DNA from 2 places in the Kitasatospora sp. NPDC048365 genome. Region 2 is predicted to be linked to the other one. Evidence: riboswitches for the same ligand, from Rfam matches in the RefSeq annotation. Region 2 holds a riboswitch; the other holds the start of a gene.
The links. A riboswitch is a leader RNA that binds a small molecule or an ion and turns the genes downstream of it on or off. The one in region 2 is predicted to bind ZMP and ZTP.
Positions count from the first base shown of each region.

Region 1: linked by a shared signal. The riboswitch ahead of ACGFX4_RS12190 (bifunctional 5,10-methylenetetrahydrofolate dehydrogenase/5,10-methenyltetrahydrofolate cyclohydrolase) and the one ahead of ACGFX4_RS13715 (phosphoribosylaminoimidazolecarboxamide formyltransferase) in region 2 are both predicted to bind ZMP and ZTP.

Region 1 is NZ_JBICYJ010000009.1:225,933-231,414, reverse strand. It holds gene ACGFX4_RS12200 (M6 family metalloprotease domain-containing protein) at 1-980, opposite strand, end outside; gene ACGFX4_RS12195 (GNAT family N-acetyltransferase) at 1,141-1,743, opposite strand; gene ACGFX4_RS12190 (bifunctional 5,10-methylenetetrahydrofolate dehydrogenase/5,10-methenyltetrahydrofolate cyclohydrolase) at 1,810-2,661, opposite strand; ZMP/ZTP riboswitch at 2,712-2,800, opposite strand; gene ACGFX4_RS12185 (alpha/beta fold hydrolase) at 2,855-3,622, opposite strand; gene ACGFX4_RS12180 (DNA-formamidopyrimidine glycosylase family protein) at 3,701-4,504, shown strand; gene ACGFX4_RS12175 (tetratricopeptide repeat protein) at 4,518-5,482, opposite strand, start outside.
Region 2 is NZ_JBICYJ010000011.1:52,075-58,705, reverse strand. It holds gene ACGFX4_RS13725 (AMP-binding protein) at 1-904, opposite strand, end outside; gene ACGFX4_RS13720 (oxygenase MpaB family protein) at 968-1,870, opposite strand; ZMP/ZTP riboswitch at 1,949-2,034, shown strand; gene ACGFX4_RS13715 (phosphoribosylaminoimidazolecarboxamide formyltransferase) at 2,066-3,235, shown strand; gene ACGFX4_RS13710 (SMI1/KNR4 family protein) at 3,298-4,884, shown strand; gene ACGFX4_RS13705 (PP2C family protein-serine/threonine phosphatase) at 4,820-5,629, opposite strand; gene ACGFX4_RS13700 (DinB family protein) at 5,757-6,368, opposite strand.

The DNA.
Region 1 (5,482 bases), on a different contig from region 2:
ACCGTCCCGCCGCTGGTCACCGCGGTCGCCGAGGCCCAGCCCTGGTTCACCTTGCACCACGCGGACGGGTGCACCGGGATGTCACCGCCCCCGCCCCACGAACCGGCGCCCATCAGGCACCAGTTGCCGACGCCCTCCGAGGTGCCGTCGATGTCGTACAGGTCGGGGAAGCCGAAGAGCAGGTGCCCCAGCTCGTGCGCGCAGACGCCGATCTTGGCGTCCTCCGGGATGGTCAGGTAGGCGAAGATCTTGGTGCCGTCCGCGTTCAGCTCCGCCGGCAGCGTCCACTTGTGCGACCAGATGTCGCCCGAGTTGCCGCTCGCCTCGCCGCCCGACCCGGCGTGCACCACGATGAACGCGTCCACGTAGCCGTTGCCGTCGTTGTCGTACGGGCCGAAGTCCACCGCCGGGTCCGCCGCCTGCGCGGCGTCCCGGGCCATCACGTTGGCCCGCGCCTCGCCGGTCGGCCGGCCGATGCCGAAGTTGCCGTTGGCGTACCAGGCGAGGGTCTGCGGCAGCCGCAGCGGGCCGACCACCTCGCCGACGATGTCCACCAGGCCGTGCGTCACCTCGCGGTAGTACTCCCGGACGCTGCCGTGCGGCAGCGCCCCGAGCGAGAAGAACAGCTCCTCGAAGTGCTCCCGGGTCGCCGTCATCGCCTTGTCCGAGAAGTCCGCCAGCACCACGACCACCCGCACCGTGCCGCGCAGCGGAGCCCGCTCCGCCGCGGCGGCCTGGATGGTCGCGTACGGCGTGCCCAGCGGGAACTCGTCCGGCGGGAAGATCGTGCCGTCGTCGAAGCCGAGCTGCCGCGGACCGCGCGACACCCCCAGCTGCGACGCCAGTTCGTCGGCGCCCGACCGGGCCCGCTCCAGCTGCTCCTGAAGTTTCTGCCGCAGCTCCGGGCTGGGCGCCACCGCGCAGAAGTCCGACCAGACGGCGCGGGTGGTGGTGTGGTGCTGCGAGACCTGTTCGGGCATGGCGACTCCCTCGGACAGCGTTCGGCGACGACCCCGCTAACAGATCGTAGTGACGTCGTGCCTGTGCGTCGACAGGCGCGCCGGGCGCTCGTGCGTGCTCGATCCTTGGTGATCTTCCTCTGTGCGCACGGCACTTGGCGGAGCCGCCGCCCGCCGCCGATCAGCCCGTCGCGGGACGCTCGGCCGGGTGATCGGCCGGGTGATCGGCCGGGTGATCGGCCGGGTGATCGGCCGGGTGCCCGGTCGGGTGCTCGGCCGGGTGCCCGGTCGGGTGCTCGGTGGCATCGAGGGGGCGGCGGAAGCAGCGGGCGGGCTTCTCGCCGATCACCGTCTCGCCGGTCGCGGTGAAGCCCGTGCGGTGCAGGACGGCGAGCGAGGCCGGGTTGTCGAGCGAGGCCATCGCGGTGAGCTCGGTCAGGCCGTACGGCCCGGCGGCCAGCGCGCAGACCGCGCGGACCGCCGCCGTGGCCACGCCCCGGCCGGCCGCGGACTCGCCGACCCGGTAGCCGAGTTCCGCCGAGCCGTGCTCGACGTCCACCAGGTTCACCCGGCCCAGCAGCACGCCCTGCCCGTCCAGGACGAGGTGGAAGTGGCAGATCCCGGCGTCCTGCTCGGCGAGCAGCATCAGGTGCCGGGCCGCGAACTCCGCGAAGTACGCGTCGCCGCGGTCCGGCACGCTCCGCGCGAAGAACTCCCGGTTCTCCCGCTCGAAACGGAGCACCGCGTCGGCGTGGTCCGCCCGCAACCGCTCAAGCCTGATCACGGCCCCACCCTACTCACCGCCCCGCCCGCCCACTGCCCCGCGCACCCACCGCCCCGCGCGGGCCGCTCAGAGGCCGAGGGTCGCCGGGTCCTCGCCGAGCTGCGCGGCCGCGGCCAGGACCGTCTGCTCCAGCAGCACCGCGATGGTCATCGGCCCGACCCCGCCCGGCACCGGCGTGATCAGCGACGCGCGGGCCGAGGCGCCGGCGAAGTCCACGTCGCCGACGTTGCCCGGGTTGTAGCCCGCGTCCACCACCACTGCGCCCGGCTTGATCCACTCGCCGCGGATCAACTCGGGCCGCCCGACCGCCGCCACCACGATGTCCGCCTCGGCGACCCGGGCCGGCAGGTCGACCGTCCGCGAGTGGCAGTACGTCACGGTGGCGTCGCGGGCGAGCAGCAGCATCCCGGCGGGCCGGCCGAGGATCGCCGAGCGGCCGACCACCACGGCGTGCCGCCCCGCCGGGTCGACGCCGTACGCGTCGAGCAGGCGCATGATGCCGCCCGGTGTGCAGGAGACGAACCCGGGCAGGCCGAAGCCCATCGCGGCGAAGGAGTGCATGGTCACGCCGTCGACGTCCTTGCCGGGCGCAATCGCCTCGAACGCGGCGCGCTCGTCGATGTGCGCGCCCACCGGGTGCTGCAGCAGGATGCCGTGCACCCCCGGATCGGCCGACAGGCCGGACACCACCTCCACCAGCCGGTCGGTGCTGATGTCGGCCGGAAGGACGACCTGCCGGGAGCGGATCCCGTTGAGCTCGCAGCGGCGGGCCTTCATCCGTACGTAGGTGACCGACGCCGGGTCCTCGCCCACCAGCACGGTGGCCAGGCACGGGGCCGTCCCGGTGCGGCGGGTCAGTTCGGCGGCGCCGGCGGCCGTACGGGCCGTCAGCTCGGCGGCGCGCGCGGTGCCGTCCATCAGGCGGGCGGTGGTGGGGTGCGTGGACACGGGCGGACTCCCTGGTCGACGTGGATCGCCCAGGCGCGCGGCAACGGCGTGGCTCCGCCGGGCCGCTCCCCGGTGGTGGCCCACCTCAGCGCCAGTCACGGCCCGTGCCCACCTTACCCAACGCTCACCGCGCCGGGTGGGCCTGCGCCGGGTGCGCCGACGCTCACCGCGCCGGGTGGGCCTCCGCCAGGTACGCCAGGAGCAGCTCGGTGACCTCCGCCGGGCGCTCCAGGCTCGGCAGGTGGCCCGCCCAGTCCAGCAGCACGGGCCGGCTCCCGCCGCCGAGCCGGCCCGGCAGCTCGCGCGCGATCTCCACGAAGTCCGGGTGGTCGAACGCGCCGCCGACCACCAGGGCCGGGGCCTGCACGTCCGCCAGGTCCACCTCGGGCCGGGTCGGGCCGACGTCCTGCGGGCCGGCCAGCTGCACGTCGAAGGAGTGCCGCTGCATGGTGCGCACCAGCTCGCGGGTCTCCCCGTCCACCTCCGGGCCGAGCCACGTCTCCAGGTTCAGCTCCACCGCGCCCGCGACGTCACCGGCCTCCAGCAGCTCGTCCTCCCGGGCGCCGAACTCGCGCAGCTTCGCGCTCGGCTCGTGCCCCGGCACCGCCGGGCACAGCAGCGCCAGCGCCGCCACCCGCTCGGGCCGCAGCGCGGCCAGGTTCAGCGCGATCCGCCCGCCGTACGAGGAGCCGACCACCGCGGCCCGCTCGATCCCGAGCCCGTCCAGCAGGTCGGCCACGTCCTCGTGCTCGGCGTACGGCCCGTCCGGCATCGGCGTCTCGCCGAACCCGCGGAAGTCGCACCGCACCACCCGGTACCCGGCATCCACCAACGCCGCCCACTGCGGCTCCCACATCCTCCGGTCGCACACCGAGGAGTGGAGCAGCACAATCGCAGGGCCCTGACCAGCCACGTCATGAGAAAGAGTCACCGACGCACCTTAAACGACCGATCCCCGACCGTCCGTCGAATATCCCCGTGTGTCCGGCCGCCGGGGCATGATGGGGGCGTGCCCGAGGGTGACAGCGTGTACCAGGTGGCCGCGCGGCTGCACGAGGTGCTGGCCGGGCGGGTGCTGACCGCCGCCGACCTGCGGGTGCCCGCACACGCCACCGCCGACCTCGCCGGACGGCTGGTGCTGGAGACCGTCCCGCGCGGCAAGCACCTGCTGACCCGGTTCGACGGCGGGCTGACCCTCCACACCCACCTGCGGATGGACGGGCGCTGGCAGGTGTTCCGCGCGGGGGAGAAGTGGAGCGGCGGCCCGGCCTTCCAGATCCGCGCCGTCCTCGCCACCGAGGAGCACACCGCCGTCGGCTACCGGCTGCCCGTCGTCGAACTGCTGCGCACCGCCGACGAGTCCGGCGTCGTCGGCCACCTCGGACCCGACCTGCTCGGCGCCGACTGGGATGCCGACGAGGCCTGCCGCCGGCTCGCCGCCGACCCCGCGCGGCCGCTCGGCGAGGCCCTCCTCGACCAGCGCAACCTCGCCGGCATCGGCAACGTGTACGCCAACGAGCTCTGCTTCCTCGCCGCCGTCACCCCGTGGACCCCGGTCGGCGACCTCACCGTCCTGCCCCGCCTGGTGGCCCGCGCCCACCAACTCCTCGACTTCAACCGGATGCGCCACGGCCACATCACCACCGGCGACCTCCGCCCCGGCCGCACGCACTGGGTCTACGGCCGCGCCCGCGACACCTGCCGCCGCTGCGGCACCCGCATCCGCACCGCCCCCCACGACCGCGACCGCCCCGCCTACTGGTGCCCCCACTGCCAGCAGGGCCCCACCCCGTCGCCCGCACCCCGCCGCTGACCGGCCCTGTGCCTCAGCCCAGGCTGAGCTCCGTTGCCCGTTGTGCCAGGTCGGCCGCTCCAGGGATGCCGCGGCGTTGCCAGGTCGCCATCGTGGACCGAATCTTCTTCAGGTCCTTCGTGTGGCGATCCGAGGTAACGCCGTCCATGAAGTCCAGCGACCTGCCCCAGAGGACTACGGCTTCGTCGTGCCGTCGCTGCGCTGCAACAGCGAATGCCAGGTTCCCGAGGGTGAGAGCGTGGATGCGGCGGTACGCCTCGGGATCACGTCCTGCGAGCGCGGCGCGGTGGTGCTGCTCGGCAGCCCTGTGGTCTCGCAACTCGCTCAGCGTCTTGGCTGTGTGGGACGCCACTGTGGCTGCCACCGGGCCCGTGGCGGCCGTGAAGGTGGCTGCAGGGGCAGAGGTGTCCGATGCGGCGCTCTCGGCGGCCAGGAGGGCCTGCGCGGCTTTCTCGCCCTGGCCGGTGGCGCCGTACGCGCGTGCGCTGGTGATCAGCAGAAGTGCCTCGGTCTGCCGGTCCACCTTTCCGGAAGCGCGCCGCAACGACTCTTCGGCCAGCTCCACGCAGTACGCGGGTTGGTTGAGGTTCAGCGCCTGGTGCGCCAGGGCCCGCATCATCCACGCCCCGTGACCTGTGGGATCGGATTCGCATGCCAACTGGTAGCCGAGAAGGTAGTAGCGCTGGGCCACACCCTCACGGCCGAGGTCGTGGTACTTCCATGCGGCCAGGTAGGCCAGCTCTGCCGCTGCACCGTACGCGTCCCGCCTCACGGAATCCGACGGGTACGACCCCTGAAGCATGGGCACCACGGTGTCGGTCAGATATGTCGTCACCGTACTCAGCCCGTGGCCGCCGCCAAGACGTTCATCGGCTGCGGTGAACACACCGGTGATGTGACGGACAGTGGAGATCTCATCGGCGCCGACCCGGCCCCCCGTCCGGGCCGCCCTCAGCGTGGCCGCGACGGCCTCGTGAT
Region 2 (6,631 bases):
GGGCGGCCAGGTCCCGCAGCTCGGTCTTGCGGACCTTGCCGCCGGCCGTCAGCGGGAAGCCCGGCACCACCCGCAGGTACCGGGGCGTCTTGTCGTGCGCGAGCCGGCCCCGGCAGAACGCGGCCGGCTCCTCGATGTCCAGCGCGGCGGCCGGGTCGCGGAGCACCACGAAGGCGCAGACCTCCTCGCCGAGGTGCTCGTCCGGTACCCCGACGACCTGCACGTCCGCGATCGCCGGGTGGGTGTGCAGGAACTCCTCGACCTCCCGCGGGTAGACGTTCTCGCCGCCGCGGATGATCACGTCCTTGATCCGGCCGACCACCGCCAAATAACCGTCGGAGCGCATCACCGCCAGGTCGCCGGTGTGCATCCAGCCGTCCGGGTCCACCGCCTCGGCGGTGCGCTCCGGCTCCTCCAGCAGCCGGTGCCGGCCCGGTTCGCCGATCCACACCGCCTCGCGCAGCGCCGGGCAGTCGGTCGCGGCCTCGGCGGCCATCGCGCGGTGGTCGCCGTCCCGGTACGAGGGCTGCGCCACCAGCACCGAGACGCCCGCCCGGCGCAGCACGTACGCCGGCTCCCGGGTGCGGTACGCCGGGTCGACGCTGACCAGGACGGCCCCGAGCCGGGCCGTCGCGTACTGGGTGAGCACCCACTCCGGGCAGTTCGCCGCCCAGACGGCGACCCGGTCGCCCGGCCGCACCACGAGCGCCCGCAGGCCGCGGGCCGGCCGGTCCACGTCGGCGGCCGGCGCGGACCAGGTCCAGCGCCGCCCGGTCTCCACGTCGACCAGCGCCTCCCGGTCGGGGAAGGCCAGGGCGGTGCGGTCCAGCCGGGCGCGGATCGTCTCGGCCGGCGGCGCGGGCTCGTCGTCGCCGTGCTCCTCGGACAGCTGCTGCTCGGCCACCGCCACCGCCTCCACTCGGATCCGCGTCGCGCCCGACCAGGCTTGGCCAAGTGCGACGGATCGTCAAGAGTGCGCGCCGGGCGGGTCCTCGGCCTGCGCGTGCGGGAACGGGCAGCCACCCGGACGGCCGTCCTCGAAGGTGCCCAGCTCACTGATCCGGTAGCCGTTCGGGTAGCCGCGCACCTGCCGCCCGTCCCGGGCCAGGCTGGGCCGGCGGCGCGGCGGCAGCAGCCGCACGAACCGCCCGCGCAGCCGCATCCCCGCGCGCGCCGCGAAGCGCAGCGCCGCGGGCGGGCGCGGGTAGCCGAACGCCTCCCGCAGCGGGTCGTCCAGCAGGCACAGCGAGGCGTACCGCATCGCCGCGCCGAGCGGCCGCGGGTACCAGCTCGCGGTCAGGTCCAGGGTGGCGTCCGAGACGTCCCGCCCGCCCCGGTCGAAGGCGAAGTGGGCCCGCTCGTAGCCGTCCAGCAGCCGCTCGAACTCCTGGTACGTCTCCGGGACGTCGCGCAGCCCCATCCGGCGCCCCAGCTCCCGGTAGTAGTTGACCGAGGCCCGCACCTCGACGGGGGAGTACGGGCGCCAGCCGAACTCGTCCAGCCAGCGCTTGGGCACCACCACGAAGGTGGACAGCACGTAGACGAAGTCCTCGTTCGTGATCTCGTACCGGCGGTGCATCCGGTTCATCCGGCGCACCGCCTCCCGGCCCTGCTCGGAGTCGAAGCCGTGCTCGACCACCGCCTCCAGGATCAGCACCGTGTCGTCGTACCGCTTCTGGGTGCGCGCGGTGAACTCGCCGGTCTGCGCCAGCAGTCGGCCGATCGACGGCACCGCGTAGGTGCGGTACAGCGCGAAGCCGAGCGCCTGCGTGGTGTCCCACGGGAACTCGTACTGGCTGCTGATCCGGTAGATCTCGGTGTACTCGGTCTCCGGATCGAGCTGCCGGATCCGCTCCAGGTGACGAGCCATCACCAGCCCCCTCTGCTGCGCGCGGCCGCCCCGGGCGGACGGCCGCAGCGACTGTACCGGCGCCGGGCGCTGTACGCTGGCCGCGGCCGCGACTGGCGAAGGTGGACCACCACCGGGGAACGGCCGTGACACCGACGCGAGCGCCGACCGCCTGGGCGCCTCCGTCAGCGACCCACCGCTGAGGAGGCCCGGCCCGTGAACCCCCCGTCCACCGCCATACCGCTGCGCCACGGCACCAACCCGCACCAGCGCGCGTCCCACGCCGTCCCGGTCGCCGAGGACCGGATGCCGATCCGGGTGCTGAACGGCGAACCCTCGTACATCAACCTGCTGGACGCCCTCAACGCCTGGCAGCTCGTCCAGGAGGCCGCCCGCACCCTCGGCCGGCCCGCCGCCGCGTCCTTCAAGCACGTCTCACCCGCCGGCGCCGCCCTCGCCGGCCCCCTCGACGCGGTCACCGCCGAGCTGCACGGCCTCACCGGCACCGCCACCGGCCCGCTCGCCTCCGCCTACCTGCGCGCCCGCGACGCCGACCCCAAGTCCTCCTACGGCGACCTCGCGGCCGTCTCCCACCCCGTCGACGCCGAACTCGCCGAACTGCTCGGCGGACTCGTCTGCGACGGTATCGTCGCCCCCGGCTACGAACCCGGCACCGCCGCGCGGCTCGCCCGCAAGAAGAACGGCCGCTTCCTGGTCGTCGAGGCCGACCCCGACTACACCCCGCCGGTCTGGGAGGCCCGCGAGGTGCACGGCCTGCGCCTCACCCAGGAGCGCGACCGCACCCCCGTCACCGCCGAGCTGCTCGACGGACCCGACCTCCCCCCGCAGGCCCTGGAGGACGTCCTGCTCGGCCTGGTCACCTTGCGCTACACCCAGTCCAACTCGGTCTGCTACGTCCGCGGCGGCCAGACCCTCGGCATCGGTGCCGGCCAGCAGTCCCGGGTCGACTGCACCCGCCTCGCCGGCGCCAAGACCGACACCTGGTGGCTGCGCCGCCACCCCGCCGTCCGCGCCCTCGCCTTCCGCCCCGAGGTCCGCCGCCAGGAACGCATCAACTGGCGGATCCGCCACCTCGAAGGCGACCTCACCCCCGACGAGCACACCCGCCTCGCCGCCGCCCTCACCGCTCCCGCCGGCGAACTCACCGCCGCCGACCGCCGCGCCTGGCTCGCCCGGCTCACCGGCGTCGCCTTCGTCTCCGACGGCGCCCTGCCCTTCCGCGACAACGTCGACCACGCCCACCGCCGCGGCGTCACCACCATCGCCGAACCCGGCGGCTCCGTCCGCTCCGCCGAGGTCGCCGCCGCCTGCGCGGACCTCGGCATCACCCTCACCCGCACCTCCCTGCGCCTCTTCCACCACTGAGCGCGGCGCTGTCACCGGCGGCTGGGATGATCACCCCCGGTCGACCGGAGAGGAACGAGGACATGCTGGAGGACAGGGCGCGGCGGCTCGCCGCGAAGATCCTGGCGCACGCACCCGAGGGCTGGACGGGCGCGGTGCTGACGGCCACCGCGAACGCGGGCAGCATCGGCTGCGCCGGCGGCTACGAGCGGCCCGGCGCGGCCTTCCGGAACCCCACCCTGCCGAACACCTTCGACGAGCTGCGCCTGCTCGCCGCCGACGTACGGGCGGCCCGGGGCTGGCAGGAGATCTGCCTGGAGATCACCTGCCGGCCCTCCGGCGAGTACCGCCTGACCGTCTGCGAGGACACGCTCACCACCGACCCCAACCCCGACGGCGGCGCGCTGCTCGTGCTGGACCCCGACTTCCGGCCGCCGCAGCCCGGAGCGGCCCCAGGCGGCAGTACGGTCGCGCCCGCGGGCGACCCCGACCTGGCCGTCGCCCGCCTCCGGGAGTACGTGCGGCAGCGCGCCGGCCTCCTCGACGAGCCGGGCGAACTGCCGCCGCCGGCCACCGAGGCGGCCGTCGCGGAGACCGAGCGCCTGCTCGGCACGACGCTGCCCGCCGACCTCCGCGCGCTCTACCGGATCGCCGACGGCGACGGGGGCGGGTACCTCTTCGACACCTACGGCTGGATGCCGGTGGCGAGCCTGCCGGACGCCCACCGGTGGGTCCGGCAGGCGCCCTGGTTCGGCTGGGAACTCGGCTGGCACGCCGTGGTGCTCGACGCAGACCCGGCCGACACCGTACGGCGCTGCGGCGGACACCCCGGCTGGATCCCGTTCGCCACCGGCGAGGACGGCAACTACCTCGCCGTCGACCTCGCCCCCGCCCGCGACGGCCGCCCCGGCCAGATCGTCCGGGTCGGCCGCGACTTCGACGGCGGCCCCGCGTACGTCGCCGAGTCGCTCACCGCCCTGCTCGGCGAACAGCTGGAACTGCTGGCCGCCGGCGCCTACGACATCGACGACGACTTCCTCGACCTGCGCCTGCCGCCGCGCCGCCGCGGCCCCCGGGAGCTGATCGGCAGCACCCCGGACCAGGTGGAGCCCACCCACCAGGCCGTCCACCTCAACGACGCCCCCTCCCCGGTGGACCTGCGCCCCTTCACCGCCGCGCCCGCGCTGCGACGGCTCCGCCTCAACCGCTGCTCCACCACCGACCTCGCCCCGCTCCGCGAGCTGCCCGTCGAGGACCTGCGCGTCCACCTCGCGGACGGCGACCTCGACCCGCTCGCCGGGCACCCGCACCTGGCGGCCCTGGAGCTCGGCTCCACCGTCCCGGTCGACCTCGCCCCGCTGCGCACCGTCCCGCACCTGCACGGCCTCGACCTGGCCGCCGCCGTCGTCCCGGACCTCGGCGTCCTCGCCGAGCTGCCCGGCCTGCGCTACCTCTCGCTCGAACGGAAGCAGTGGGCCGAACTGATCGACGGCGGACGGGTGCCCGGCACGCTCGCCGCCGCCCGCCTGGCCGGCGGGGACGTGACGCTCGACGAGGCGCTCGACTGGGCCGCGCGCCTCGGCCACGACACCGGAGCCCTGCGCGTCACGGGCACGGCCGATCCGGACGGGCCGGGCGGCCCGCGGGGACGGTCAGCAGCAGGGCGGTGATGTTGTCCTCGCCGCCCGCGGCCAGCGCACGGCCCACCAGGCCGCGGGCGGCCGCGAGTTGATCGGCGGCACGGTCGCGGGGGAGAGTGGCGCGCAGGTCGTCCGGGTGCGGGAGGTGGCGCCACAGGCCGTCGGTGCACAGCAGCAGCCGGCCCGGGACCGACGGGCGCAGGCTCGCCACCGCCGGCTCGGGCGGCTGGGCACCGGCCCCCAACCAGGCCGTCAGCGCGTCGAGTTCGCCGGTGTCGTCCTCGGTGAGCACCCTGCCGGGGCCGTGTTCGGGCAGCCAGTACGCGCGGCTGTCGCCGACGCCCGCGCACCAGAGGCCGGCCGGTCCGGTGATGCCCGCGAGGTAGGTGCAGGCGGGCGCGTTGTCGGCGGTGCCGCCGGGGGCCAGCGCGGCGACCGCGCGGGCGGCCCGGGCGGCGGACTCGGCGAGCGCGGTCTCCGGGAGCGCGCCCTCCCGCAGCAGGGCGGCCAGCGCCGCCGCCCCGGTCTCGGCCGCGACCTGGGCCGCTCGGTCGGCGCGCGGCGCCATCGACACCCCGTCGCAGACCACCCCGACCGACCACGGGCCGACGGCGGTCAGCGCGAAGGCGTCCGCGTTGGTCGCCTTCCGCAGCCCCCGGTCGGCGACCGCGGCGGAGCCGCACCCGTCCGCCGCCTCCAGTCGCGCCCGGAAGGCGGGTTGGGCCGCCCCGCAGTCCCAGCACCGCCCGTCGGGGGCGACCGTCCCTCCACACACCGCGCAGTTCGGATTCCCTGTCCTCATCGGCACCCATCCTGGCAGAACGCGCCGACTTCACGGACTGACGCGCGGTCACCCCCGCGGCGGCAGGCGCGCGGTCACCCCCGCGGCGGTCGGTGTGCGGTCACCCCCCGGCGGCCGGGGCACGATCGGCCGCCGTCCGGGCGGCGTGCTCGACCCGGGCGCGGTGGGCGGCCCAGCGCTCCCGGTCGCCCGGCGGGAGGTTGCTGTCGCGTTCGCGCAGCCCGGCCGCGCCGTCGATCAGCTCCCGCACCACGTCGGCGTGCCCGGCGTGCCGCCCGGTCTCGGCGACCATGTGCAACAGTGCCTGCTGCAAAGTGAGTTCGGGGTGCGGCTCGAACGGGACGCGGCCGACCGCGTCGAGCGCCAGGGCGTCGATCACCGCGTCGGCGTGCGCCCAGGCCGTCCGGTAGCCGTCGACGATCAGCTCGCGGCTCTCCTCCGGGGTGGCCCAGAAGTCCGCGTCCGGTTCGGCGTCACCGGTGATCCAGAGTGGCGGCGCGTCGAACGGCCGCCCGAAGGTGGCGCCGAAGTACAGCGCCTCCGCGCCGGTCAGGTGCTTGACCAGGCCGAGCAGGTTGGTGCCGGTCGGGGTCATCGGCCGCCGGAGGTCGTACTCGGACAGGCCGTCGAGCTTCCACAGGACCGCCTGGCGGGCGTCGCGCAGGTAGCGGTGCAGATCGGACTTCGGGTCAGGTGCCGAGGATCGGGTCATGCGGCGAGTCTGCCGTGCCCGCGCCGCCGGGCCACCGGATTTTCCGGCCCGCCCGGCCGGTCCGAATTCGCTTGCGGCACGGTCTCCACGGCTGCCTATGATGCGGACGTGCAGCGATATTAGAGGCAGTCCGCGCGCCCTTTCGGGGCGTGCCCGACCATCCGCGTGGTGAGTTCCCCCCGGATGGGACTGCCTCCGTCCTGCCTTCCTCCCGGTGATTCCCGTTCCCGTTCTCCCGGTCGGGCCCGCGTGCGGCGGCGGTC